3 regions of the Paenibacillus sp. FSL F4-0100 genome follow, and region 2 is predicted to be linked to each of the others. Evidence: riboswitches for the same ligand, from Rfam matches in the RefSeq annotation. Region 2 holds a riboswitch; each other region holds the start of a gene.

Region 1 (7,691 bases), 3.6 Mb from region 2:
CCTGAAATTTTAAAGCAGCAAGGAATTGACTCCAATCAATCAGGATGGTACCTCTCGATCATGCAGTTAGCTATGCTTCCATTTACCTTTATTGTCCCCGTTATTGCTGGACGTATGTCTAGCCAACGTTTGTTAGTGGTCATCACAACCATCTTGCTTTTGACGGGGACGCTCGGACTTCTTTACGGCAGTTCCAATGTCATTCTGTTGTGGATCATCATACTCGGAATTGGTGGAGGTTTCGCCTTTAGCTTGGCCATGATGTTTTTCGGGTTACGTACTGAAAATGCGCATCAAGCAGCGGAACTGTCTGGCATGGCGCAATCGATTGGATATCTTCTTGCCGCAATCGGTCCTGCCCTTATAGGATACCTGCATGATGCGACAAATAGTTGGAACCTGCCACTTTTCATTCTGCTTGGCGCTTCGGTTTTACTCTTTTTAGTCGGTATTGGAGCAGCAAGAAACCGTTTTGTAGGCAGCCGAAATAGCTACGAGCTGCAACGGAAAGGACGATAAATATGTTTGACAAAATTATTGTGGCCATTGATAAAGCTGAAATAACGAACAAACTCCTCGATGCAACCATTGAAATAGCCCGAAACAAACAAACTCAAGTTACCTTGGTTAATGTCAGCCAGGAATATGTGTCGAATGGCATGACATATGTACCAGAGAATTTCTTGGAAGAAATATTGAACGAAATGGAGAAAGCGAGTTTGGAACAGTTGCAACAAGCCAAATCTAAATTAAAATCTGCAGGGATCAATCCGGAAACAGTTCATCTTAAGGGAGATCCTGCACATGAAATATTAAATTATGCAAGGGATACCGAGCAGCAACTTATTATTATCGGAAGCCGTGGGCTAAGGGGCATAAAAGAAATGATGCTAGGAAGTGTCAGCCACAAGGTTTCGCAGCTATCAAGTTGTCCAGTCCTCATTGTACATTAACTCCTTTACGGAACTGCAGAAATGATGCATTGTTATACTAACGGGGAACGTTATAGATGAATCATACAGCGGCATTCTAGGATATTTGTGTCCTACAATGCCGCTGTTTCTGTATCCCTTTTGATTACTTGTCCGATTAGATGGTTATCTAATGTCTGGTGCGATTGCTCCTTATTAAGGTAACGGGCAGGATAGTTCGAATCATAATCGACCTCCAGACCGCTTTTGTCAGACGACAAAGCACATAATAAGCAGGGAGCAAACCACCGACAACACTGCTCCCTGTTTTGATGGCATTCGGCTAGAGCAATCGACTGCTTTTTACAAGCAATTTGGTAGGATTGTCGCTTACTTGTTTTTAATTTTAACCCATCCCTAGAAGGTCCTTAACGACTATGTTAAATTCTTTAACCAGGCAGCAAGTGCCTCGCCAATTTCTTGAGGCGAATCTTCCTGGGGATAATGATGTCCACGTACGGTGATCTCCGTTTGCATTGGCTAATTACGACAAAACTCAACATGAGATGTCGGCAAAGTGCCCGGATCACAGTTGACAAAGAGTTTCGGGACGGAGCTCTCTGCCAGAATCGCCCATACCTATGAGGTCAGGAGCAATGCAACGACCGAAATCTTGAGCATAAGGAAGAATTTCACGCCAGAGATAAGAGGAAGTAGGGTTGCCATGTAGGAAGACAATCGGATCGCCACTTCCTTCGTCTACGTAGGACATCTCTAGACCAAGCACTCGCTGATGCTTTTTTTCATAGGGAAAAGATGGTTTAACCATTCAGAATCTCACCTTTCATTTATTAGATTGTTATATGTAAATGATTGTACTGATGAATGCAAGCACATACTTTCATTTGTATTACAAGAAAAGCTCCCTCGGAGCTACTCTTATAGAAACAAATAATTAAGGGCTAAGTGCCTTAGTAAATACATTTACACTTTCTTCAATAAATTCGTCCAGCGTATCTTCTGAGACCGCTTGTTTGGCATTTAGTCCACTGATGAAAGCCCTGTAATTCATCCACATAAACGATAATGCTTGGATTTCAGGATTTGAGGAGACCACTTTGCCTTCTGATGACATTGTAGTTAGATAATCAGTGAGCAAATTTTTCAAGTGTTTCGGGTTGCGCGAAGCATCTTGTAACAGAGAAGAGCGCAGCACCAACTGAATCTAGTGCTCCATCGACCACGATTCCAGCTGTCCAGGAAAGTCCGGAAACGGAAGCTCCTCCAGCAGCAAGATAGACCCCACATCATGGGCATTGATGGGCGCGGCCAACGTTCATTGTGGCGAGCATGATGCTGCTGATGACGATCAGTGCATGCGGAGGACCGCAGGACCCGGCAGCGAATCAGGTGAATCGATTGTTAGTGGGCGACTATAAGATTGACAGGATCCTGAAGGAAATTACTCATCATGGACAGGACCGTAACGGGCTAGTTTAACAACAGCTGCATACCATCTCCCTACAGGAGATGATTCCGATGGTTGTGAAAATTAGTGCTGTGTTTCGAGTGCTCCACTCTTCGGAAGCGAGATCTCGTTACCAGTTATAACGTACTAATAACTTTGGTTTTTTTGTCCCGTATTACAAGAGACAAAAGTATTGGATCCAATGATATCCGTAGTCGTAGTTAGGACAATGGATATAGGGGTGAAGTTGAAAAATAGAACTATTGCCTTAATTATCCATAACCCAATATCCAAGTAATAATAGAAGAATACGCAGGGATAGGAGACTGATAATACTGAATCTATTAGAGTAATGGCGTAATTTTGTGGAATTCTGCCAGGGACAAAAATGTGTGTATGTCTCTGTTCTTAATCGATTTTTGTTTGTAAAAACGTATCCTGCTTTTTTGAATAATATAGTTTTAATAGGTAGTTAAGTGAAGTTAAGTGAAGTAGAGTGAAGTCGACGAAAAGCAAAAATTAGTAAAGATTAACTATCATGTCCTAGAGTTACATGATGGTTATCTATATCATCAAAACAATTCTAGAAAGACAATATTGAACAAAAGACCTATCGATTTTCATTTGGAAACAAGATACAGTAATTGTAAAACGAATACATAATATGAACACGATTTACAATTTAATGCTAGTTTTGTACGACAATAGCAAACCCACCGAAAGGTGGCGACGCAAAGCTATAGGGGCTAATGCGGGATCTACTGTGATCGCGATGCCAGCCAGTTGCCGAATACGACGGGAGACCTCCGTTTTATTCATTTGAAGAAAGGGGGTTTTTTGACGTTCCAAAAAACAAAGGCGAGCTTCGCTGTAAGAAGAAACTAAGTTTGGGGCTATACGAGGCCATAGTCATATTGGCTCAGGAGGGGGGATACTTCTTCATCGCAGAATGCGAAGAGGATTCTTCTGTTCGTTATCAATCAGACATTAATGAATCGATAATCCGGGAGTTGATGGTCATGGAACAAACGACATGTGAAGTATCAATTGACGAATTTCCGTGGGGGGGATGGACCAACGATGAAGGAAGCCGGGTTAGTTTTTGCCTTGATTCTGCAACGACCCGAAAACTCTATCAACTTGCGTTCAATTTCGGAATAACTGTGGATATGGCACTAATGGCTTGTTATGCGATCCTGCTTGCCAAATATACCGGCGAGGATGACCCTGTAATTGGGTATTCGTTGGAAAGCCAGATGCTTCCTATACGATACTCTCCTACTGTACATAAGCCATTAGATAAGTTTCTGATAGAAGTCAAGCATACCACGATGCAAGCACTCGAAGATCGGAATATGCGTAAGAATCTGAGCGGCAATCCGTTCATCAAAGCGGCGTTTACTTGGCAAAACGCCAATACTACTCCTTTGAAATCTGATCAGTTGGGGACGTTTGAGCTTGCTTTGACGGCTTTTAAGAAGGAATCTCTCATGATACACCTTGATTACGCGACCCGCTTGTATAGAAAGGAAACGATTGAGCAGATGGGCGACCACTTGAGCCGTATTGTGCAGGAAGTAGCCGATTTTCCCGAGAAAGTGATTGCCGATATACGTTTGTTGTCCGAAGAAGAGGAGAGACAGATTCAGGCTTTCAGCGGAATTAAGACGGACTATCCTTCCGGCAAAACGGTCCATTACTTGTTTGAGGAACAGGTCAGCTTAACCCCCGATCGCCCAGCGGTCATGACCGAGGACCATCAGATATCCTATCGGGAATTGAACGAACACGCGAATCAGCTTGCAAAAGCACTACAGGATCACGGCGTAAAGCCGGAGAGCGTCGTTGGCATTGTCGCGGATCGGTCTGTCAGTATGATCGTCGGGCTTACAGCCATATTGAAGGCGGGCGGCGCTTATATGCCCATCGAAGCCGATTCTTCGTGCGAACGACTCGAATATATGCTCGAGGACAGTCGGGCGGGATTTTTGCTGGCCCCTTCCAGTTGGAAGCCTGACTTTGCATTTGAAGGAAAAGTAATTTATTGGGACAACGCGCAGCTTTATCTTGACAGCTGTCCCCATACGATATCTGAAGTAACCTCGCAAAGTCTAGCGTATATCATCTATACTTCTGGATCAACGGGGACAGCGAAAGGTGTCATGGTTGAACATTGCAACATCGTAAGACTGGTCAAGAAGACCAATTATTTCAATTTTTCCGTGGATCATCGAATTTTGCAAACCGGCGCAATTGCATTCGATGCGTCAACCTTTGAAATTTGGGGATCCCTTTTGAACGGATCTACCTTGTTTTTGATGAAGAACAAGGATCTATTAGACATTCACAAATTGAAGGAAACCATCATCGGCTACCGCATCACGGCTTGGTTTCTGACTACGGCTTTGTTCCATAATCTGGCCGAACAGGATCCTGACGTCTTTTGTACGTTGAACACCTTGCTAATCGGCGGAGAAGCGTTATCGCCGAAGCACGTAAACGCCGTAAGTAAGACCTGTCCCGATCTGCGGATGGTCAATATATACGGTCCGACGGAAAACACGACATTCTCCACTTATTTCCCGATCGAACGTGAATTCGAATCCGCCATTCCGATTGGCAGACCAATATGCAATTCCTCCGCTTATATTCTTGATAAACAGTTGAAGCTTCAGCCCATCGGAGTAGTGGGAGAGCTTTGCGTCGGAGGGGACGGTGTCGCGCGGGGGTATTTAAACCAGCTGGAATTGACAGAAGCCAAGTTTGTGGAACATCCGCTCCTCGGGGAAAGGTTATATCGAACGGGGGATATGGCCCTGTGGCTGCCGGATGGCAATATCGAAATTATCGGGCGAATCGACGATCAAGTGAAGATCAGAGGGTATCGCGTGGAACCGAGAGAAATCGAGACTCGACTGCTGGAACACAACGGAATCTTGAAAGTCGCGGTAGCCGTCAAAGCCGACGAGAGTGGCAATCCGATAATATGCGCGTATTTTGTTGCGAAACAGGTTTTGTCCGAAACGGATGTCAAGGCGTATTTAGCCCGAAATTTGCCTGAATATTTCCTGCCCTCTCTTGTGGTACAGATGGAAAGTTTGCCGCTTACCCCTAACGGGAAAGTCGATAAAAAAGCTCTGCCGGACCCTGATCTTCTTCGTCCGATGCTTGTCAACTGAGACGAACCGCTAAACGAAACGCAGCAAATGCTCAAAAGGATCTGACTGGACAAGGATGCCGAGAGAATCGAGAACGCATTTGACTCATAATTAATGTCGGAAGACAAGAACGTAGTCTCATTAAAATCCGCTTTAAAAGCGGATTATTTATTTATGTCAAGTTATTGTCATTAATTGATGACAAGAATCTGACCCCATTCCCGAAAGAGTAGTAGTCCTCAAATGCATCGACAGCGTTGAAGGACGTGCACGGTGATCTGTACCAGAAGTATGGCTAAATTTATTAATGAAATTCCTTGTGGCGCATATGTTTGAATTTATGGGCTAAGGAAATGCAAGAAAGGTGCATGAGGATTTTATGAAAGAAATTTGCGTGTAACGAAACATAGCTACATCTTTTACGTATATCCATTCAGTTTCATACTTTAACAGAGAAGACGATAGAGAAATCTATAGACTATCGTAGAGGTCACGTGTATGTTGGTTTTTAAGCACGCCTGTTATGATGGGGGTGGCAAAAGGTGCAGCACATACAGCGATTGAAGGCAATGGTGGCAATCATAGGGGGTACTTGACGGCTTGGATGAGATATCGGCTGCTTGATGATCAGGAAGCCATGAAGGCATTTCATGGGGATTCTTCCGAGATGATGAATAATACAAATTGGGTGGACGTTATACAAGCAAATATGGATGATACTACATTCGTTCATCCATAACAAAAAGACGGCATGTTTGGTGATATCCCATGTGGTAGACAACGAAAAAAAGACATCTGGTAAGATGTACTTAGACGTTAGTGTCGGAGGACAAAACATTGTCCCATTGAAAGTCGCTATCTTAGCGGCTTTTTTTTTAGGGGTACAAGTTCTTGTCTTGAGCCGAGGACAAGAACTTGGTCCGATTACCGATTTGACACATATCTTATTAAAATTCTACAGCTATTTCATTAAGCTAACGAGCAGAATTGCGAATCTTCCATTATTTGGTGTAGTATATGAAGTGAAAAGGACGGGACGAACGGATATAGAGTGAAGAGTGAGAAAGGAGCGAAAACGTGAGGATGTATTCTAAAAGCAATAGAATATTAATTGGTGTGGTTTTTATAGTTTGTATAGTAGGAGGTGTAATGGTATTCCAAAGCACATATGCTAAAAGTACGACTAATCAAAGCCAAACAAATTCTCCTAACTATCCTAAAAATATAAATGGACAGACATACGGTTCTAGCTCAGATGCTACTTCTCCAGAAACGGAACCTGAATTAATCAGTGCTACAGGTGTGGATGGTACTGCAGGATATGTGCTAAAAAAAGACTTAGACGGTGAACTACCAAAATCACCCGAGGAAGCCATTGCAATACAGAACAGTAGATCACCAGATGGTCGTGATATTCCGCTGTTTGATGTTAATGGTGAAACTGTAATTGGTGTGTTTCATGTTGGAGGATAGTAATAAAAAGGATGTTAAGTGTTACGCCTCCACAATTCATGAACACCGCTCTGTCCGTCAGGGAAGAGTCCAGTTGAAAAATTACGTAAAACTGAGGGGGATATGCCAGGAAATTCGCTATTTTAGCGGCTTTTTTGTTTTATCGGTACAAGTTATTGTCCCGATTGCGTAATGTTTAATATTTCCACCTGCGGAGCACTAAATCAATCCCGATTACCAAATAGTTACTTTATTTCTCGGCGTCATCCGTGAGATTGAATAATACGTCGTTTACGTGAGCCGTGTCGTGATGCTCGTGGTAGACTGCGATTTTATCGCCTCGGCGCTCAAAGAGAAAATGATAATGATTCTGATAGTGTCGTCCACTCTTTAACTTCATTGTCGAGTAGGCTTCCACTGCCACACGGTCCCCTTGCATGGTCCAACCTGTAGGGACGATCTGAAGTGGACCGTCAGTAATGTTGTCCAGTGGGGCTAGCATCAAGCGGAATTCATCCTTGGAGACGATTTCTCGAAAAACAAAGATAGAGTTTCTTACGATGTACAGGGCAAGCTTCTGTACAGTCTAACATTGGTGATCTTGGTCTTGTTAATATGCACTTAAGGGCGTGACACCGATTGCTACAGTGAAAATTGGTGATTTTGCAACAAGTTTTTCGTTCACCCAATCGGTATGAAGAA
Region 2 (7,691 bases):
CAAACTGAAATAGAGCAGCTTCTTTTCCTTATTTCCTAGTAAATACAAAATAAGTGCATAGACAGCATGCATAATAAATATAATCGCTGCCAAAAACTGCATATAAACGGAAGCTTTCATCTCTTTAGCAATGGCTTCTTCTGAACCAAATTTAATGGATCGGACAATGCCCCCGCTTCGACTATCCACATAATTTGCCGCCTGAATGACGAGTTCGATTACACCGTTGTCATCTGCTGTAAAGGTTGTAGAATAAGGTAGGTCCTTCGAAATATATTCATCCTTTGTTGTCGCCACCTGTCCTGATTTAGTAAGCAATCGACCGTTTACATATAATTCTGATGCAGTGCGTACGCTGAGTACACGAATACTATAATTAAGGTTCTTTGCCGGGTCTACATAAAGACGCAAACGATACGAGCCATACCCGTATGGAGATGGCTTGTCAGCATGCAAAGCTTCATTCCATCCTCCCGGTACCTGAATATGCCTTGGCGCAATATCGCCTAACAATTGTTGCCGACTACCATCTATCAACCATTGCGAAGGATAAAACTCCCATTCCCCGTCAAGTAATAGAATGCTGCCATCTTCTGCATTCCAATTGCGCAAATCGAATTGCCCATTATGAATTGACGCCTGTTTGGGATCCTGAAACGTTTCCATCCATAAAATACGCAAACTAGTTAAAACAACTAATATGGACACTAGCAATAATATAATATAGCTCTTTTTCATTTGATATTTGGATGAGTGAGTTTCCAAGAAGTATTTCTCCCCTAGTCATTTTCTTCTAAGACATTTAAATAAGTTCTCTCCATAATTTACCACAGTTAATATAGCAGAGAAACGGACGATAGAGATATCTTTATGTCTATTATATAGAAATATCTACTTGGAATTTCGCGAGTTTGTTGTTCAAAGGTACTTTCAAGGTGCCGTCAAGCCGAGGCCCTCGAGCACGCAAGCGAGCCTCCCGAAAACCGTACTGCACACTCCTTTTTACTACTAATGAAGTTCCTTATCGAGTATATGTTGTGACTTCCTTTGTACAACACCCATCCGAGCATAGATATGAAGAGCGACAGCCTTGCAATCTCTCCTGCATCACTCACTACTGCTGTTATGATAAGAATAACCACACACCTTGGGGGATTAAGCCAATTAATTCGCCCTACTTGTGATACGGTTCAGCTTAACGGGTCTATCGGCGAAAAATGTGCCGCTGAGAATAAACAACCATCGACGACATGAAAGTCGGCAATGGTTGTTTAGCATAACTGTTTACTTGTCGATCAGACCGGTTGTCTTGAGCACTCTTTCGATCAGTGCTGTCGCTTCTGCGCGTGTCATGCTCGCTTGCGGATTCAACAGGTTAGCGCCTTTGCCTTCAATGATGCCAGCTGCTACCATTTGAGCAACAGACTCTTTCGCCCAGTTGGATACTTTGGCCGCATCAGCAAAGCTTGCAAGCGTTGTGGCAATTTCTGCCTGGCTCATCGCTTTTGGTGTCGCTGCAAATCGGTAGGCACGAGCGATCATTGCAATGCCTTGTTCGCGTGTAATTTCCCGCTCTCCACGGAACAAGCCGTCCGTATAGCCGCGTACAATGTCAAACTCATGGGCAATCGTCACTGCATTATGGTACCACTTCGCTTGCGACACATCGCTAAACATGTTTTGCGGCACATCCTGTCGCATGAAGCCCATGCCCAATGTGACAATCTCCGCAAATTCGGAACGGTTCACATTGCGGTTCGGTGAGAATGTATTGTTACCTGTTCCTTTCAATTGCAGTCTTGCTGCAATATTGTTCACATTGCTTTGCGCCCAATGCTTCTTCACATCATCAAAGTCCTGCGGATTCCAGATCACCGAGTAGGTGCCGGAGGTGCGCAGATCGTTGATTTGTGCAAAGTAACGATCGTTGATCTTTGTTACGACTGTCGGCAAGTGGAACATTGTGCCATCCGGATTCACCACGACACCCGTCGTAATCCGGTTCGGATCAATGTCTTTCGGCAGTGCGATATATTTCACCGCATACTTGTCCAGTTGGCCTGCGCGGACGGTTTTGCCGTCCTTCGAGAACGTAAGGTCCAGATCAACTGGGTTCACGAGCAACTCGTAACCTTTTGCCGCCGCTTCCTTGCGGGCGCTGTCAGCCAGCGCTTGTGGCGCACGTTTGATAGTGATGTCCAGCGCAATATCTTTCAGTTCCGCGCCATTCCATTGCTTCGCAATCGCGTCCAGATCCAACTGCTTCGCCGGTACCGGATAGATCGCTAGCAGTTCATCCTCAATCGTCAGCGTCGAGCCTGTGTCGGCCAGCTTCTTCACATCCGCTGCCGTCAGGCCTTTTACCTCAACGTCCTTATCTCCAGGAACCTGGATCACCAGCTTCTGGTTGTTTCCTTGGGACAAAATGTCGTCCAGCTTGCCTTTATCCACTTCGACAACGGTGAATTCATTGTCGCCGTCTTTCTTGGTGCTGCCGGTAGCAAACGAACCCTGCTCGCCGTTCACGGTTGTTTTAATGTCGGAAGGCTGGGAAGGATTTGGGACTGTCACTGGCGGCCACCAACCGTTATTACCGCCGCCTGTAGAGACACGTTCTAAGTTTTTATATGCGTCTTCCAACGCTTTCTTCGCATCGTCTACTTCTTTCTGCGTTGCATCCGGTTTTTTAAGCACTTCTTCGGCTGCTTTCAACGCATCGTCGAGCTTTTTCCAGCTTTCAAGTGTGTAGTCCGATTCCTTTAAGCTGCCGTCCTTCTGCTTACCGTTGATTTCATCTACTTTTTGTTGCAGCTCGGACTTGTCTACCTCGGCCTCTTTCTCCTTCAAACCGTTGCGCGCTTCTTCCAACGCTTTCTTTGCATCGTCTACTTCTTTCTGCGTTGCATCCGGGTTCTTAAGTACCTCTTCGGCTGCTGTCAATGCATCTTCAAGCTTTTTCCAGCTTTCTGGCGTGTAATCCGATTCCTTTAAGCTGCCGTCCTTCTGCTCATCTTTGATTTCATCCACTTTCTGTTGCAGCTCGGACTTGTCTACCTCTGGAGCCTTTTCTTTCAAACCTTCACGTGCCTCTTCCAATGCTTTCTTCGCATCGTCAACATCTTGTTGCGTCGCATCCGGGTTCTTAAGTACCTCTTCGGCTGCTGTCAATGCATCTTCAAGCTTTTTCCAGCTTTCCGGCGTGTAATCCGATTCCTTTAAGCTGCCGTCCTTCTGCTCACCTTTGATTTCATCTACTTTCTGTTGTAGCTCGGACTTGTCTACAGGAATTTTGACCAAGCCATCATACGCTTCTTGCAATGCTTTTTCCGCTGCGTCTACCTCTTCCTGCGTTGCATCCGGGTCCTTCAGCACCTCTTCGGCTGCTGTCAAAGAATTCTCGAACTTTTTCCAGCTTTCCGGCGTATAATCTTCTTCTTTCAGCGTGCCCGTTCCCTTGTCGTCTTCGATTTGATTAACAAGCTCGCGAAGCTTGGTCTTATCTGTTTTATAAATGATCACGGTGTAGGTGTTCTTCTTGCCCTCAAAATCCACGGTTACGATGATCTCGTTAGGGCCCGGCTGAAGCGGCAGATCGTCCCATTTCTTAACTTCTTTCCCATGGAACGTTACATTAACCTCGCTTTCCGGATGCAGTTCCTCAAAAGAGAGCTCAGCACTGTAGACACTCTCCGTTACAGTAGCTTGATAGTTCAAATATCTGTGTCCATCGAATGGAGGCTCCAGCTTGATTTCCTTCCCGCCCTGGGCGTCGAACACCTTCAACTCCAGCTTCTCAAGAATAGCATCTTTGGTGACCAGATTATCATAAGCTTCTTTTAGTTCCTTGTTCGCATTGTCAATTTCCCGTTGCGTAGCGTTCGGATTACCCAGCACTTCTTTGGCATGCTTTAAGGCATCATCAAATATTTCCACACTTTCTGATGTGTAATCGCCTTTATTAAGTTCGCCACTGTCAATGATTTGCTCTAGTTCGTTTACTGTTTTTTCAAGCTCCGTCTTATCCGTCTTCAATCCGTCACGTGCTTCTGTCAACTTCTCCAACATCTCGTCGACTTCTGTTTGTGTCGCCTTCGGATCATTAAGCACTGTCTCAGCCTGCTTCATAGCTTCCTCTAAAGCAGCCCAGCTATCCTTGGAATAATCCTCTTTATCAAGCTTCTCGTCAACAATTTCCTGACGTTTCTTTGCCAGTTCCGTTTTGTCCGCAGCCAGTTTATTTTGCGCTTCAGCTACTTTGTCCAGCGCTTCATTGACTTCCTTCTGCGTCGCATCCGGGTTATTTAATACTTTCTTGGCATCTGCCAGCTCTTTCTGGTAAGCTTCCCAGCTATCTTTGGAATAATCAGCCTCTTTTAAGGCAGCTTCTTCAGCAATCTTCTCCTGGAGAGGCTTCTTGTCTACAAATTTAACAAAGGTAAAATGACTTCCGTTGGCCAGCTTAGCGCTATTAAAGGTAGCCTTGTTGGTCGCATCCAGCGCTATTAGCTCATCCTCGGGTCCAAATTTGTCATCTGCACTGATTAACAGAAAGAGCTTGTAATCTTCAGCGGGTTCATTATCCAACTGCAAGGTAATGTTTGCATCCTTCCAGTTGCTCTTTTGCACCTTGAATACTCGATCCATCAGCTTGGTTGTCTCATTCAACCCTTTTGGAAACGAACTAGTATCAGTAATAAGTTTCGTATATTGCCCCGTTCCCCCATTATCACTGAACGTGAGGAAGGACTTATCGTTTGGAATTGCATTTTTATTGTCTTTATTAGAAGCTGCAATTTGATCACCAAGTGCAATCGTTACTAGCGCCCCTGCTTCTTGCGAAAGAGACTGCGTCTGCTCCAGACTGCTTGCTGCATCCTTGCCAATACCGGTTATGCGATTGCCATAGCCGCTATTGTCTACAGCCGTCCACATCTTTGTGGTACCGTCGCTTGCGATATAGTCGCTCTTGCCGCCGTTAAGCGTAATTCCATACTTCAATGCCAAATAAGACTCAATCTTGGCCGCATCTACACTCGTTTCTCCGCTGTATAAAATAATTTCGGCCACATCTGCGCGAAGGCCATACCAGTTCATTGTCGATCCTGGGGTCGCACCAACTACAGGTGTGAATGCAAATTCACCAAATGGGTTATTTCTACCTACTGGAACTTCTTTTCCATCAACTCTGCCAATGTGTTTTGTGGCGTTTTGAATCTCATAGCCGGCAATTTGGTATCTGCTTCTGTCCGGAACTCCGAATTTGCGCCAAATAGAGTTCCCGCCAGTCCCAACTGCAAACAACTTTTCTGAGCCGCCCAAAATCAAGGCACCATAATCTTTAGTTGTAGTGGATCCAATAAGCGCACCCGCATCTCCAGATTCAGGCCACTTATAAACTGCATAACCTGATTGGAATGTAATATTCTTATCGCCAACCAGCTTGGCCGAAGCACCATAATGGCTTGAACTAGGTGGATTGTTGAACTTTACACTCGGGTTAAAGTTTACCCCGCTTGCATTAATTTTAGGGGTTCTAGCTTCTTGTCCACTCGGAACATTCAAGGTAAAGTTGACTGGACTCACTGATTTATCTGCCCAACCGGTCAACTGATTATTCGCATCGGCTGCAGCATCGTCGGCTTTAAGCCACAGTACCAAATTACTACCTACCCCTCCGGGTGCTGCCGGATCCCCAGCCGCTGCCGCGGACCGTGGCGCAAGCGCACTAGAAAAACTGCCTGCAGCCAGCACGAATATCAGTAGCATCATCAGCTGCTTTTTCCAAATTTTGTTTTTTGGTAAATACACTCTCTATCCGTCCTCCTTTTCACTACAATCTGACAATCATCTTTTCCCTCGCTTTAACCGATCAATACGAGTACGATACCGGGATTTCTGAACCCCCTAATCATCACCCCCATATAGGATGTCGATCCAATCTAGAAATAAAAACCTCCGTCTAAAAGCGGCATGCGCTAGACGGAGGTTTCCGTCGTATTTGGCAGCTGGCTGGCATTGGCTTTTGCGTCTTCAGCAAATCCGTTAGCCCCTTAAGCTTTGCGTCCCCGCCTTTCAACGGGTTTGCTATTATCGTACGAGTATGTATACAGTATTGAATTTAAACACTTGAGTAATTAGGATTATACTTCGAAAAAAATGGACGGTTAGGCCCGATACTCCAACTTTGTTGAAACCTACTTTTATTTGCAGAATTTTAGGAAAAGTGATCACCACTATTTTTTTTATTCGGGACGATCATGTCGGATCCGCCAAAAATCTACTTATTTCTTCATTAACTTATAGTCTACTAGCTCCTCCTATACATTTTCTATACAACCTTATCTGACTTGCAGCGGTCACGGCCTTGAGGGGCTGTTTGTCAACTTTCTTTATGCTTTTTTTCTTCTTAGGAGGGATAGTCCTGCAAGCAGCATGATGCATCTCGCCAGCAAATAGCTGTACATATTCGTAGCTGTGTTCGGCAACTTGTTATCTGTGCCTTTACTGTCTCCGGACTCTACATTCACCGAATCATTCGAAGTATCGGATGGACCAGGTTTATCAGATTCACCTAATATATCCGTTTCATCGGACCCACTTAATCCGCCGGGTCGGCTGAAATCTGGAGATTCAACATCCGAATCTTCCCCTCCTGGATTGTTCGGCTTAACCGAAGAAGATCCATCACTTTTTGATATGTATTACGGGAAGTTTAGGGTCGGTTTTTGAGCTATTTTAAATGCTTAAATTCCCCCCAAATCGAGTATTCACCCCCATATTAGGATAGTCCCCCCCCAGTATCAGGGGCCGATCATGTCCGCCAATCAACTCTTACATCGCCGGACCCGAACTCATCTGATCTATAGACAAGGTTTATAGTGGTAAAATATAGATATGAAATATTGGGGGTGAAGTTGTGTATGGCTGAGTACAAAGATAATAGGAAGTTGAACTTTCTATTACGGCACCTAGAATATCATAACACCTACAAAAAAACGTTCAATAATGAGGAAGAAAAAGGGAAGAAACTCCTCCATTTTATAGTTGATTGTCCCGGCCGCGTCGCGGGGAATCCCCCTCCGCCGCTCAGGGTGCGAGTATCTTCCTCGGGAGGGCGATGTCGTTGATGAGGGATGCTGCGGAGGGTAAGCAGAAGCACGGGCAGCAAGAACATATCGAGACGTTGCCGCTGTTCTCCACCACGGATAAGAACGGACGGATGACTATGCTCCGGCCGGGACGTAGCGTCGGACGCGCGGCTCCGCTGATACCGTGGCTGCTTTCAGCCGCTGCACTGTGGGCGCTGACAGGCTCCGTGCCGTTCGGCGCACTGCTCGGCATGGCGCCGACACCGGCGATCAGCATGCTCCTCGGTCATCCGGTCACAGTGGGCGTCGCCGTTTTGCTGCTGTTCGTCGCGATCGGTACGACCGGTGGAGTGTACTCGCGATCGATTGAGCAGTTCGGACAGACCAGGGTGGCGGGCCTGTTCGCGACGCTATCGGTAGCAGGAGGGCTCGCAGCAGTCGCGGGAGTCCTCCTGCTCTGGACGCTGACAAGCGACCTATCGCGCCCCTTTGACCTCGAGGCCATAGTGACATCGCCGACGATCCCGCCAGAGCTCGGCGCCGTCGTCGGAGCTAGCTTAGCCCTCTGGGCCGCCATCGCGCTCCTGCGGTTGCCCGGCTCTA
Region 3 (7,691 bases), 1.7 Mb from region 2:
TACTCGGGATGGTCAGCTTTCTCAACAGATGCATAAAAGGACTGGCAATCTCCTAACATGATGACTCGGTTAGATGATTTCACAACAGACTCCCCTTATCTGCAATTTGTAGCCCCAGGTAGGTGTACGATCTTTGCTCGATCTCCGCCTCAATTAGCCCCCATAGTATGGACAGCTTGTGATGATACCCTCTACAGACGAATTCAACCTCAATGCCCAGCTTTGTTTTTCGATCCTCGTAAACCTTAATGGCATATTCACGCATTTTTTTACGAGCTTGAGCTAAATCGGATAATGCGGCTGCCTGCAAATGGTCGATGATCGCATTCGTTAGCTCGGGGGTCTTTAAATCTGCTCTGCATAGGATCGAACGATCATGCTCTAACACATCAAGTAAAAGGGGTAATAAAATATAATCCTTCACCAGTTGGGTTTCATCTGGCTTCAACCCAATACTCAACATCATTAACCACCTCATTGACGGGAACGTTTGTTTGTATTATATGCGAACATTCGTTCTTTTATCAATGTAAATTATACCCTTATGGTGACGAATCCATAATCAGTGATTAAAGCCCCCCACCTGGAACCTTTCAATCAACGGATGGTTTTTGTTCCGATTCACTTTCATTACAAAATCGGAAGGGATCTCTTGGATGCAAAACGAAATATCCTCCTGTAAAAATTCCGGTTTTTCATTATCGTAAAATTTCTCGGCCGCTTCTGACTTTCGAATCCGTTCAATGGTTTCCTCGGCAGATATACGGTTAGTGTCTTGGAGAATCTCCGATATATATTGTGCGCAGGCCAGATCATCATCCCCTGACGGATGCGAAGCAATTAAATTAATCATCATGTTGTCTTCTTTTAATAAGTTTCTCTTTATAAACTCTGCTGTTGTTCTTGCATTGGTGAACCCGGTAACGAATAGGTGCTCGGTACTCAATGCGTTTAGGGTTGCTGTAACCCCATTGGTTGTCTTCTGGATCAGAAATTTCTCCCGAAGATCCAAGTTGTGTAAACGTACAGGCGAATTGTCCAGTTCAAACCCCGGAATCGGCAGCCCCTGTATCTCTCCCGCTAATAAAAAGTCAGGATCGATTTTTTTTAGACGCAAGGCGTCGTCTAGAGTTCCTGCCAGAATGATACCTTGAACCCCATTGATAAAGGCATAGTGCGCTACGGTAAAAGCCCTTATAACATCAATTACAACATTGATGTGTGATGCTTCCAATGTATGATGATGTCCTTGGATAATCTGTATCGGCATGCAGCAAACCCCTTTCACCCGGCATACTTGGGCTATTTTAGTAACAGTATATTTGCCCAAATCCAAGGAGTGCTCAAATCCTCCAAGGATTCCGCAGCAATAAAGGAATATTAAATTCGGATGTGGTGATAATTAGGAAGCATGTACTAATAAATGGCCTACTATAAACGAACTTCAAGTCTGAGGAGCGATACCATGGAAAAGACCAAAAAGCGAAAACTGAATATTAGCTTTAATAGCGATATCGACCTGCAGACCGACTCCGCGGAGACAAAAGACAGCGAATCTTCCGGAAAATCAAAGTCTTCTAACAGCTCAAAGGGTCAATTGTGGGAATTTATCGCACTAGCGACGATCCCGATCGTACTCGTTTTCGGCAATTCCATGCTAGTCCCGGGGCTTCCTGAAATGCAAAGGGAGCTTGGTATCAGTAAATTTCAAAGCAGCTTGATCATCACAATTTTCTCCTTGGCAGCAGGCTTGTTTATTCCGATTATTGGTTATTTGTCCGATCGATATGGACGAAAAATTATTATTATACCCGCCTTGATCATATATGGAGCTGCCGGTATTCTGGCAGGATTCGGCGCCATTTGGAACTCATTTGCGGTGATTATCACTGCGAGGGCGATTCAGGGGCTAGCGGCCGCCGGAACAGCACCGATTGCCATGGCGCTCGTTGGCGATTTATACGATGGCGGGACCGAAAGCAAGGCACTGGGCTTAATCGAAGCCTCCAATGGCGCAGGGAAGGTACTCAGCCCGATCATCGGTTCCCTGCTTATGCTAATCGTGTGGTATGCTTCCTTTTTCGCATTTCCCGTGTTCTGTGCGTTATCGTTGTTGGCCGTCATTTTTATGATCAAAGAATCGAAACAATCTTCAAAGCAAGAACTAGGGAAATACCTTGGGAAAATCAAAGGCATCTTCAAAGAAAAAGGCCGCTGGCTCATCACTGCTTTTTTTGCCGGATCACTGGGGTTGTTCATTTTGTTTGGCGTACTATTCTATTTATCCAACATTCTTGAAGACAAGCCGTACCACATCGACGGGGTCAAGAAGGGCTTGATATTGGCCATTCCATTACTCGGGATGGTGATCACCTCCTATACAACTGGAAGCTTGATCAAGAAAAAGGGCCTGCTGATCCGTTGGCTGATGAATATCGGGCTGCTTGCCATGACCCTTTCTCTGGCGGCTACGCTTTTCTTTTTTAACAACATTTATGTGTTTATCGGGTTGCTAACAGTCAGCTGCATTGGAACCGGAATGCTTCTTCCTTGCTTAAATACAATGATCACCGGCGCTGTTGAGAAAAGTGAGCGGGGAATGATTACGTCCCTTTACAATAGCTTGCGATTTTTGGGGGTTGCAGCAGGGCCTCCCTTATTCGGGTGGATGATGGACAAATCGGATCATGTCGTTTTTATAACCGTGTCTTCACTATCTTTGGTTGCTTTAGGATTCGTGTTCTTTTTGATTAAGCCGCCTCGGCGGATCGGATGACCAGACAAATCGCTTATTGTAAAAGATGGGCACCTGTCAATGGGCATGAGCATATTATGCCAATGTCATTGGATTAAACGACTACATCAAAAAGAATTGAGGAGATCCTAAAATGAACAGTTCCCTGCGAACAGTTTGGCCCATGGAGATATGTGATCCGAGCGGGCTGCGCGAAAATCCCGAGCACGGCAAAAAAGACCACGACACCTACGGGGTCATGGAACGCGGGATGACGATGGTTATTGATAAAGGCTTGGGTAGAAACATGTTTTCAGATGTGATCGAGACAGCCTCGGATTACATCGATTGCGTCAAATTCGGTTTTGGGACGGCTCCGCTGTATAAAACGGAAATGCTGCTATATAAGATCAATCTAGCCAAACAACATGGAATCACGGTCATGCCCGGCGGAACCTTGCTTGAGACAGCCGTGCAGCAAGATGTCGTCCCCGCATTTTTTAATACCGTTTGCCGTCTTGGATTTAACGCTATAGAAGTATCTGACGGCACGATTGAGATGTCGCGAAAAAAACGAACGGAGCTCATCCGGGAAGGTAAACAACGCGGACTTCGGGTTTTTACGGAGTATGGTAAAAAGCAATCCGGTTCCCGCATCGAAGCCGAAATGCTCGCGTATACGATGGAAGCGGATTTAGACGTAGGTGCCGAGTATATCATCGTTGAAGCGCGCGAGTCAGGACTAGGTATCGGTATTTTCGATAAGCATGGCGAGTGCCAGGAAGAAATGATAAATACTATCATCGACTACGTGTCGGATGCAAGAAAGCTGATTTGGGAGGCACCTCTTAAGGAGCAGCAAGCGATGCTTCTCCGCAAATTGGGATCTAATGTGCATTTGGGGAATATCCAACCCACCGAAGTGCTTTCCCTTGAAACGATGCGCCGGGGACTTCGTCAAGATACGTTTGAACTCGGGGTGAGAGAGAAACATACGGATGGATTTTGTTACGTGATTTAAACATAGACCAAACCACAAGAGAATGATAATTACTAGAAGTGCGTGTTCAAAAAGGTCGATTTTCAGCACCGAGAAGGTTGGATGAAGCTAGGGACGTCAGGAGCGGAGCGTACGTTTTGGGTACGTGAGCACCGGAAGGCCCGGCTGAATTCAAGATTCGATGCCGAATTGCTTCCTGATTCGCTTCGTGATCAAAAGCGGACTTTTTGAACAACCTCTAGAGGGCTGTCTATGGATATCTCCAGAGTCAGCCTATACATATTTTCGTTGAAGAGACCGATCCCGGTAATCCCCTTCAGGGAACAAGCATACACTAAACAAGCAGGACTGGCTTGTTACTCTAATCTATGAAGGATGATTCCGTGTGAATTTACAGATCATGCCCGGGCGAAAAAGCCCCTTTTTCTTTCGTCGTATTTCCAAGAAACTCTTCTTCATTACCGCCGGCTCCATCATTCAAGGTTTTGCCATGGCAATGTTCTTGTTTCCTCACGCCATTCCTTCGGGGGGAGGAGCAGGGATCGCGGTTCTTCTGAACCATGTGTTTGAGCTCCCAATGAGTCTCGGACTGTGGTTAGCCAATTTTATTTTCCTCGCCTTTACAGTCCCTTATCTTGACGGTGTCAGTGCCTTCGGGACCATATTTGTTATAACGGTGACGTCCGTTTCCGTTAATTTCTTCGAGGTGTTCTTAGAACCCCCGTTTGGCAACGTATGGATCGATCTTCTATTTGGCTCGGTTATTCTCGGAACAGGTGTCGCCATCCTCATAAAGCAGAGGGTATCGAACGGGGGAATCGGTTATGTTGCCTTAGCCATTTATAAGTATAAAAGAATCAACCCCGGTACCTCATTGTTCTGGATGAATGGAATCATATTCGCCTTCACTGCCTATGTGATCGATTGGAAAATTATTATCCTTGCAGTTGTATGCCAGTGGATATCGACCCGGATCATTAACTGGATTCATCAGTTTCCTCCTCCTAAGTCGATCTATGAACCCGCTTGGCGCAAAAAGTGATTCTGTGTACGGACATAAGAGTGATTGACAAATATAACAAAAATATGGAAATTTGGGTCGTGCGGCCTATATTAAATGAAAAACAATGTAAGTTATAGTTTGAATATGTCATAACATGTTTGAATATTCGACAAATTCACACTTCGTAGTACGATAATAGCAAACCCACTGAAAAGTGGCGACGCAAAGCTACAGGGGCTAATGTGGAGCTACTTAAGACCGCGATGCCAGCCAGTTGCCGAATACGACGGAAGCCTCCGTCTGTTTTGTTGTGGTTATCATAATGGATGGGGTTTTTTTATTTTTCGCTAGGAGCTGCCGAATGCAGCCGCGGCGATGAATAGGAGATCGATTCCATTATTAATCGCTTATTCTTACAAGGGAAGAAGGGAAAATAATGGGTCAAAGAACACTGGTAGAAGCAAACAATCATTTTCCTAATATCCTCAGTATGACTGAAATAAAAGAAAGGTTGATTGAACGGAAAGAAATTCTTTATTTGCTCCAAGAGGAAACAAGGAATATGAACGATTTGCTGTCTATACCCTATTTATTTGTTATAACAGATATGGATGGAACCGTCATCGATTATTGCGGAACAGGTTCGTTAAAAAGTTTTCTCGAGAGAAATAATATGAAAAGTGGGACCTCATTGGCAATGGAAGACGCAGGAAATAATGCCATTTCATTATCCATGGAACAACAAACGCTTTCTGTCGTAGTTGGGGCCGAGCATAGTAATCGCTTGTTTTCAGAATTGGCGTGTGTTTGTACTCCCATTCGAATAAAAAATGTGATCATAGGCTACCTTGGCCTTAGTTTTCATTATTTACACGAGGTTACATTTGCCATACCACTCATTGAACACTTGGCCAAGAATATTGAAGAAAAGTTACCTCAAAAGGATCCCATTCTGCAGAGGGAATTGATCTATTCTCACTTTCACCAATATGAATTAACGAATCGAGAGAAAGAAATAGCATATGGGTGGCTGGAGAATAAAAATGTACCTGAAATTGCTGATATTTATGGTATTAGTCAAAGTACGGTTCGTACTTTTATTAAAAAGATATATGCAAAAACGAGAGTCAACCATAAAGGAGCATTTCTTAAAAAATTTACATAACCGTCATAAAAATTCTTAAGACAAAGATTACCCAATTCTGGGTATTTTTTTTGTTTACGTCGAATTTTATAATGATAAGTAGCTGTAGCTTTAAGCTGATTCGCGTTATCGATAAGATGAGAGATTCAATTCTTATGGTTTGAAAAAGTTTGTCCCAGGAACTGTGGCAACGGTCATCAATCACTTGTTACGACGGGGGTGGGTGAACAAGATGATTTCTATCGAGAGCGAGCTCGAACAAGTAGCGAAAAAACTCGAACTTCTACGAAGAGAACTTGAGCGAGTGGCCAGCAGTTTCGAATTGGTGCATCGAGATGTTGTCGCCATTTCACAGTCGTTGGATAAGCTGATTGTTCGTTACATGCAATTAAAAAACCAAGAAGAATATATCAAAAGAAAGTAGATCTTCTTCATAAGAAGATATCTACTTGGGCGGTGAAACAAACGGATTAAGATTTACTAAGGCAAGAAGCAAAAAAAAGATGACCTCCGAAATTTGGAGGTCATCTTTTTTTTTTGCTCGTGGACTGTCCTCATGAATCCATTACCAACACCCGAAGGGAGGTGCGGCGGAGGATTCGTGAAGCCAACCAGCAGCCGCTGACGGCAATAGCAAGCGCGATCAGAGCCAGCCCAATGGCCAGCGGCCATTCCATGATGAGTGGCAGCTTGACAATACCGTAGGTAGAGAGCAGACCGCGCAGCACGGCTGGCAATGCGTAGACACCGCAAGCGATGCCAACAAGTGCACCAAGCGCAGCCAGTCCGGCAATGCCACTTGTCAAGGCACGACGGATATCGGTTGCTGTCAGGCCGAGCGAGGCATAGATCCCATATGTTTTCGTTTCCTTACGAATATGCAGACGGCAAGTCGTATAAACAATAAGACAAGTGACAGCCATGAACAGAAGAGCCAGCATACTCATCGGAATGAGCAAAACCGCCGCAGCTTCTTTGAATACGGAATCGAGCAGCACTTCCTGCTTCAGCGCTTGGATGGAAGGGCCGTAACGCTCGTTCAGCTGCTGTACAAGCGCATCGCTATCGGTTTTGCTCTTCAGCTGAATAAACCCGGCGTCCGGATGCAACTGCTCCACAAGGTCCGAGGTGACCCTGGCGACGTTCGACAAATTGGAAATAGACTGAAAGGTGCCGGTGATCAGCAATTGCTGCGGTTTTCCTTCAATGTAGATCGTGAGTATGTCGCCGATATCTTTGTCCAACTTACGCGCAATATTGATTCCGATAGAAACTTCATTAGGCAGTGCAGGATTACGGCCCGCAAGCGAGGCAAATCCCATCTCGTCCATGCTGCCTTCCACGACCGTCAAAGGGAGGCTAAACGTCTGTTGATGATCGCTATCCCCTTCGACATCCGCGATGACGCCGGTGGCGGCCCCAGACCAGTTTAGACTGAGAACCCGAGGGTCGTTTTGGATATAGGCTTGCATTTCTGCCCGATCCATACCTTCCGCATGGATAACCATAATGGCGATATCCGCATCGTCATAACCCCACTGGGCCGACGTTTCACCAATGCGATAGACACTGGTTACTAGCACGGCGCCAAAGACGAGCACAGCCACCGTGATGCTCATTAGCAGAAAGATCAGTGCTGCGCTTTTTTTGTTGCCGCTCACATGCTTCCAGCCGATGACCGTGGGTACGGACCATCGGTCCAGTAGTCTTATGCGGGCACCATGCAGATGGGTACGACTATGCGAGGATTCCGACATGCCGTAACGGATCGCTTGAATGGGCTCAATATGGCGTGTCTTAGCAGCATAAA

Evidence for each region. A riboswitch is a leader RNA that binds a small molecule or an ion and turns the genes downstream of it on or off. The one in region 2 is predicted to bind cyclic di-GMP.
Region 1: another riboswitch for cyclic di-GMP. It lies ahead of MHH48_RS18280 (amino acid adenylation domain-containing protein); the one in region 2 lies ahead of MHH48_RS34540 (S-layer homology domain-containing protein).
Region 3: another riboswitch for cyclic di-GMP. It lies ahead of MHH48_RS26670 (LuxR C-terminal-related transcriptional regulator); the one in region 2 lies ahead of MHH48_RS34540 (S-layer homology domain-containing protein).

The regions. Positions count from the first base shown of each region.
Region 1 is NZ_CP150303.1:4,052,849-4,060,539, reverse strand. Features, by position in the region: gene MHH48_RS18305 (MFS transporter) at 1-519, shown strand, start outside; gene MHH48_RS18300 (universal stress protein) at 522-953, shown strand; gene MHH48_RS18295 (alpha/beta fold hydrolase) at 1,498-1,740, opposite strand; gene MHH48_RS18290 (hypothetical protein) at 1,867-2,130, opposite strand; gene MHH48_RS18285 (hypothetical protein) at 2,253-2,411, shown strand; cyclic di-GMP riboswitch class I at 3,076-3,170, shown strand; gene MHH48_RS18280 (amino acid adenylation domain-containing protein) at 3,399-5,558, shown strand; gene MHH48_RS18275 (hypothetical protein) at 6,621-7,010, shown strand; gene MHH48_RS18270 (hypothetical protein) at 7,240-7,491, opposite strand.
Region 2 is NZ_CP150303.1:7,615,247-7,622,937, forward strand. Features, by position in the region: gene MHH48_RS34535 (ATP-binding protein) at 1-765, opposite strand, end outside; gene MHH48_RS34540 (S-layer homology domain-containing protein) at 1,285-5,808, opposite strand; cyclic di-GMP riboswitch class I at 5,998-6,096, opposite strand; gene MHH48_RS34545 (hypothetical protein) at 7,127-7,691, shown strand, end outside.
Region 3 is NZ_CP150303.1:5,899,695-5,907,385, reverse strand. Features, by position in the region: gene MHH48_RS26700 (DNA polymerase IV) at 1-83, opposite strand, end outside; gene MHH48_RS26695 (hypothetical protein) at 80-466, opposite strand; gene MHH48_RS26690 (2-phosphosulfolactate phosphatase) at 563-1,270, opposite strand; gene MHH48_RS26685 (MFS transporter) at 1,466-2,776, shown strand; gene MHH48_RS26680 (phosphosulfolactate synthase) at 2,889-3,755, shown strand; gene MHH48_RS26675 (YitT family protein) at 4,135-4,776, shown strand; cyclic di-GMP riboswitch class I at 4,925-5,019, shown strand; gene MHH48_RS26670 (LuxR C-terminal-related transcriptional regulator) at 5,174-5,902, shown strand; gene MHH48_RS26665 (Spo0E family sporulation regulatory protein-aspartic acid phosphatase) at 6,114-6,305, shown strand; gene MHH48_RS26660 (FtsX-like permease family protein) at 6,436-7,691, opposite strand, start outside.